Methylomagnum ishizawai: one gene and its partner. The protein of the gene in region 1 interacts with the protein of each later gene in a pairwise test. Links are inferred from orthologs where the notes say so. Each region holds a gene or a part of one and is shown on either strand. Other genes may lie near its edges.

Region 1 (3,036 bases):
CCCGGCAGTTGCACGCTATACCATTGCACGGTGAGGCCGTGGCGGTCCTTCAGCCCGGCGTAGCCGACCTCGCGGGAGCCGACCCCGGCGTAACGCGCCAGTTGGCGGGCGACATATTCGGTGTTCTCGCCGCGCTTCTCGACCTTGAGGAACACGTGTTCGCCTTCGCCGGAAGGCGCGAAGCCCAGGATTTCCTCGACCATGAAATCTTCCGGCGCGGCTTTCAGGGTGGCGGTGCCGACGGGACCGCCGTGGGCGTAGGGCAGGGGGGCGGGCATGTTCATCAAACCGGCACCTTGTGCAGCAAGGCCACGGCATAGGACGAAATCCCTTCGCCCCGGCCCTCGAAACCCATGCCTTCGGTGGTGGTGGCCTTGACGTTCACGGCGTCCACGCCGATTTCGAGGTCGGCGGCGATGTGTTCGCGCATCTTGGGGATATGCGGGGCCATTTTGGGGGCTTGGGCCACGAGGGTGACATCGACATTGCCGACCGCGTAGCCCAATTCCTTGAGCTTGGCCATGACGTTGCGGACCAGGATGCGGCTGTCGATCCCCTTGTAGGCGGCGTCGGTGTCCGGGAAATGCTTGCCAATATCGCCCAGGGCCGCCGCGCCCAACAGGGCGTCGCACAGCGCGTGCAGGGCCACGTCGCCGTCGGAATGCGCCGCCATGCCGTGGATGAAGGGGATTTTGACCCCGCCGATGACGATATGGTCGCCCGCCTTGAATTTGTGGGCGTCGTAGCCCTGGCCTATGCGCAACATTGTTTTATTCCCGGTTTTCGGATGGGTTGATAAGCTGGGCGTCTCCCGGTTCCTGGGAGAGGATTGAAACCATGTAAAAAACGGCCAGGGGCAAATCCTCGGGCCGGGTGATTTTGAGGTTGTCGGGCCGTCCCTCGACCAGCTTGGGACGCAAGCCCTTGAGTTCGATGGCGCTGGCTTCGTCGGTGACGACCCAGCCGTTTTGCGCCGCTGCTTCCAATGCCCCGCGTAACAGCCCGTAGCGGAACATCTGCGGGGTCAGCGCCCGCCAGACCCGGCCGCGGTCCACGGTGCCGGTGATATGGCCCGCCTCCACGCTTTTCAGGGTGTCGCTGACCGGCAGCCCTAGGATGCCGCCGACGGGGTCGTCCTTGAGCGTCGCCATCAGCTTTTCCACATCGGTTCGGGCGAGGCAGGGCCGGGCGGCGTCGTGGACCAAGACCCAATCATCGGGATCGGCCTCGTTTTCCAAGCTACGGAGTCCCGACAGCACCGAGTCGGCGCGTTCCTTGCCGCCGGGGGCGCGGCGGATTTTGGGGTGGGTGGCGCAGGGGAGGTCGGGCCAATAGCCGTCGTCGTGGCCCAGTGCGACCGCGATGCCGGAAAAAGCCTCGACGCTCAATAGCCGTTCCAGGGTGTGTTGCAGGACGGGCTTGCCCAGGACTTCGAGATATTGCTTGGGCACATCCGCGCCCATGCGCTTGCCGACACCGGCGGCGGGGACGACGGCCCAGAAACGGGGGGCGTTATTTGAAATCATTGGGGCGGTGGGTGGGGCGGTCAATGCTTCGGTTTTGCCGGGCCATGGGCCGGGGTGGTTTTCTCCGGCGGCGGCAAGGGATGCGGCTTCTCGAACACCTGCACGAAGGTCTCGCCCTCCTTGACCATGCCCAATTCCTGGCGGGCGCGTTCCTCGATGGCGTCGGTGCCTTCCTTCAAATCCTTCACATCGGCTTCGAGGGCGGCGTTGCGCTCGTGGAGCTTGTCGCCTTCCTCCTTGAGCTGCTCGATACGGGCTTGCAGTTCATGCAATTCGTAGATGCCGCCATCGCCGAACCACAAACGCCATTGCAGCAAGGCGACCAGCACCAGCAGAAAAATGATGAGCTTTTTCATGCCGGTGCCGGCCTTGGCTCAGCTTAGAACGCCCGCTTGAACGCGCTCTTGCCGGCGTAGACGGCCTTGTCGCCCAGTTCCGCCTCGATCTTCAGCAGGCGGTTGTACTTGGCGATGCGGTCGGAACGGCTCAGGGAGCCGGTCTTGATCTGGCCGGTGGAGGCGGCGACGGCCAAATCGGCGATGGTGCTGTCCTCGGTTTCGCCGGAGCGGTGCGACATCACGGTGGTGTAGCCCGCCGCCTGCGCCATGGCGATGGCTTCCAGGGTCTCGGTCAAGGTGCCGATCTGGTTGACCTTGATGAGGATGGAGTTGGCGATGCCCTTGTCGATGCCTTCCTTGAGGATTTTCGGGTTGGTCACGAACAAATCGTCGCCCACCAACTGGATGCGCGAGCCCAGTTTCTCGGTGAGGACTTTCCAGCCCGCCCAATCGCTTTCGTCCAGGCCGTCCTCGATGCTGATGATCGGGTACTTATCGACCCAGGAGGCGAAGAAGTCGGCGAATTCGCCGGAGGAGTATTTCTTGCCTTCGGATTCGAGGTCGTAGACGCCGTCCTTGTAGAACTCGGAAGCGGCGCAGTCTAGCCCTAGGAAGATATCCTTGCCCGCGGTATAGCCCGCGTTGCCGATGGCTTCCAGGATGACTTCGATGGCGGCTTCGTTGGAGGGCAGGTCGGGGGCGAAACCGCCCTCGTCGCCCACACCGGTGGCGAGGCCGCGCTGGCCCAGCACCTTTTTGAGGGCGTGGAACACTTCCGCGCCGTAGCGGATGGCTTCGCGGAAGTTGGGAGCGCCCACGGGCAGGATCATGAATTCCTGCATGTCCACGCTGTTATCGGCATGGGCACCGCCGTTGATGATGTTCATCATCGGCACCGGCAGGACGAACTCGCCGCCCTGGTGCAAATGGGCGTACAGCGGCTTACCGGCTTCGGTGGCGGCGGCGCGGGCCGAGGCCAGGGACACGCCGAGCAGGGCGTTGGCCCCCAAGCGGCCCTTGTTGTCGGTGCCGTCGGCTTCGATCATCTTGGCGTCGAGGCCGGCCTGGTCGGCGGCGTCGAGGCCCAGCACGGCTGTACGCAGTTCGCCGTTGACGTTGGCGACCGCCTTGGTGACGCCCTTGCCCAGGTAGCGGGCCTTGTCGCCGTCGCG
Region 2 (3,103 bases), 750 kb from region 1 along the record:
ATGCTGCTGTTGACCATATGGTTGACGGCGTTGCCGCCGCCGCCACCGATGCCGATCACCTTGATGACGGCGCTCTGGCTGTAAGAATCCACGAGTTCGAATTTCATTGTTTCAACCCCACCGTAACTGTCTGTAGTCAAAAATTGCCCGTAAACCATTGTTTCATGCGTGCCCACAATCCCTTGAGGCCGGTGCCCACGGCGATGTGCGGCTCGCTCTGGGCATGTTGCTGCTTACCGAATAGCAAAAGACCGACGCCGGTGGCGTAGATCGGATTGCGTACCACTTCGTTGAGTCCGGTCACGTATTGCGGAATGCCGAGACGGACGGGCATATGGAAGATTTCCTCCGCGAGTTCCACCAAGCCCTCCACCTTGGAACTGCCGCCGCTCAGGACGATCCCGGCGGCGATCAGGTCCTCGAAGCCGCTGCGGCGCAACTCCGCTTGCACCAACAGCAGCAGTTCCTCGTAGCGCGGTTCCACGATCTCCGCCAAATTCAACCGCGAAATCTGCCTGACGGGCCGGTCGCCGATGCTGGGCACCTCGATGGTGTCCTCCAGCTTGGCGAGCTGGGTCAGGGCGCAGGCCTGTTTGATCTTGATTTCCTCGGCGAACTGGGTCGGCGTCCTGAGCGCCACCGCAATATCGTTGGTCACTTGGTCGCCCGCGATGGGGATGACCGCCGTATGCCGGATCGCGCCGTGGGTGAACACCGCCATGTCGGTGGTGCCGCCGCCGATATCGACCAGGCAGACGCCCAAATCCTTCTCGTCCTCGGTCAGCACCGCCGCGCAGGAGGCGAGTTGTTCGAGGATGATGTCCTCGACTTCCAGCCCGCAGCGGCGGATGCATTTGACGATGTTCTGCGCCGCGCTCACCGCGCCGGTCACGATATGCACCCGCGCTTCCAGGCGGATGCCCGACATGCCGATGGGTTCCTTGATGCCTTCCTGCCGGTCGATGACGAATTCCTGGGGCAGGATGTGCAAAATCTTCTGGTCGGCGGGGATGGCGACGGCGCGGGCGGAGTCGATCACCCGGTCCACGTCGCTCTGCACCACTTCCTTGTCCTTGATGGCGACGATGCCATGCGAATTCATGCTGCTGATATGGCTGCCCGCGATGCCGGCGTAGACCGAGTGGATGCGGCAACCCGCCATCAGTTCGGCTTCCTCGACCGCCCGTTGGATCGATTGCACGGTGGTTTCCAGGTTCACCACCACGCCTTTCTTGAGGCCGCGGGAAGGGTGGCTGCCGATGCCGATCACTTCGATATCGCCGTCCTCGCCGATCTCGCCGACGATGCAGGCGACCTTCGAGGTGCCGATATCCAAGCCCACAATCAGGTTGCGATCCGATTTCCTAGCCATTGAATCGTTATTTTATCCGTTTGGGTCAGTCGAAATTCCGGTCCGGGGTTCAAGTATCCGTGGGGGCTTGTTCCAGCGCCCCGCCGGCGGGATTATCGGCGGGCGGCGGCTCCGGTTCCAAGGGTTTCCAGATCACCGAGAAACCGTTGGGATAACGCAAATCCAATTTCTGGATGGCCGCGATCCGGTCCTCCCCCAACCGCGGCAGCAGGGATAGCGTGCGTTCCAGGGCCGCCAAGGGGTCTTGGTGGCCGAACACGATCTCCACGCCGTTCTCCAATTGCGCCACCCAGGCCCGGCGTTTGCTCAGGCTCAGGGTGACGATGCGTAGCTGGCGTCGTTCCAGCTTGGCGTTGAGCGCCCGCAAGGTGCCCAACACCAGTTTTTCCTGGCCTTCCGGGCCGGACAGCAGTGGTAGATGTTGGTAATCCGCCACGCTCGGCGGGGTGAAGCGCTCGCCCCGGTCGTTGAGCAGGCTGTTCCGGTCCCAGCGGGCGATGGGTTTTTGTTCCTCGATCCGCACCACCAAGGTATCGGGCCATAGCCGCTCCACCCGCACCCTATCCACCCAGGCGAAGGTTTTGGCCTCCGTTTCGATCCGTTCCATATCGGTCGAGAAATACCCGCTGTGGGTATAGGGGGCCAGGGTTTGCTCGAAGGCGTCCATATCCAGGTTCCAGATCGAGCCTTCCACCCGCACATACCGCATGGGCAGATAGGTTTCCAACCGGTTTTGGCTCAGTTTGGCGGCGGCCATCACCAGCGCGGCCATACTCCCCAGCGCCACCAACAGCCGGATCACGGGAAAGCGTCGTGGTTGGGGCCGCGCCCGTGGCCGGGTATACCTGGGCATCCGGGTTTAGCGCCGCGGATCGAAACTGGTTTCCAAAATACGCCAGACCAGGGCGTCGAAATCGAGTCCCGCCGCCCGCGCCGCCATCGGCACCAAGCTATGGTCGGTCATGCCGGGCACGGTGTTGACCTCGATCAGCCAGGGTTCGCCCGCGCCATCGACCAGCAAGTCCACCCGGCCCCAGCCCATGACGCCCACGGTAGCACAAGCACGCACGGCCAGTTCGCGCAGTTTGGATTCGGTTTCCGGGGGCAGGCCGCAGGGGCAATGATAACGCGTGGTTTCGGCGCGGTATTTGGCATCGAAATCATAGAAGGTATTGGGTGTTTCCAACCGGATCAAGGGCAGCGGCTCGCCGTCCAGGACGGCGGCGGTATATTCGGCCCCGGTCACCCAAGTCTCGGCGAAAACCGCGCAATTATATTGCGAAGCGCGGTGCCATGCTTCCAATAATTCCGCGGGATTTTCCGCCCGGCTCATACCGATGCTGGAACCTTCCTCGGCGGGTTTCACGATAACCGGGAAATTCAATGTTTCCGCGCAAGCCGCCAAGTCCGCCTCCGAGCGCAACCGCATCCAACGCGGGGTCGGCAATCCCGCGCCGATCCAGCACAATTTGGTCCTGAGCTTGTCCATGGCCAGGGCCGAAGCCAACACGCCGCTGCCGGTATAGGGCAGCCCCAAGGCTTCCAAGGCACCTTGTAGCACGCCATCCTCGCCGCCCCGGCCATGGATGATATTGAACACGCGGTCGAAGCCCGTGCCCAGCAAGGGTTCCAAGGGCCGCGCCCCGACATCCAAGCCCACGGCATCGACGCCCTGGTTCAAAAGAGCCTGCAACACGGCTTTACCGCTTTTCAGGGAGATTTCCCGCTCCG

Evidence for each region.
Region 2: the proteins of ftsB (region 1) and K5658_RS03195 interact in binary tests that used the Escherichia coli proteins (3 or more experiments, as listed by UniProt). The link is inferred for Methylomagnum ishizawai from one-to-one orthologs.

What each region holds. Positions count from the first base shown.
Region 1 is NZ_AP019783.1:1,474,527-1,477,562, forward strand. What follows is about bases 215-2,928. They hold ftsB (cell division protein FtsB), read right to left. Parts: upstream 1,883-2,928; coding sequence 1,547-1,882; downstream 215-1,546. Other genes in these bases: truD (tRNA pseudouridine(13) synthase TruD), read right to left, coding at 215-284; ispF (2-C-methyl-D-erythritol 2,4-cyclodiphosphate synthase), read right to left, coding at 284-766; ispD (2-C-methyl-D-erythritol 4-phosphate cytidylyltransferase), read right to left, coding at 771-1,526; eno (phosphopyruvate hydratase), read right to left, coding at 1,906-2,928. In the rest of the region: more of truD, read right to left, coding at 1-214; more of eno, read right to left, coding at 2,929-3,036. UniProt on the Escherichia coli protein: Essential cell division protein. May link together the upstream cell division proteins, which are predominantly cytoplasmic, with the downstream cell division proteins, which are predominantly periplasmic.
Region 2 is NZ_AP019783.1:720,728-723,830, forward strand. The notes cover bases 299-3,079. They hold K5658_RS03195 (cell division protein FtsQ/DivIB), read right to left. Parts: upstream 2,175-3,079; coding sequence 1,422-2,174; downstream 299-1,421. Other genes in these bases: ftsA (cell division protein FtsA), read right to left, coding at 299-1,372; K5658_RS03200 (D-alanine--D-alanine ligase), read right to left, coding at 2,232-3,079. Outside these bases: cell division protein FtsZ, read right to left, coding at 1-107; more of ftsA, read right to left, coding at 137-298; more of K5658_RS03200, read right to left, coding at 3,080-3,103. UniProt on the Escherichia coli protein: Essential cell division protein. May link together the upstream cell division proteins, which are predominantly cytoplasmic, with the downstream cell division proteins, which are predominantly periplasmic. May control correct divisome assembly.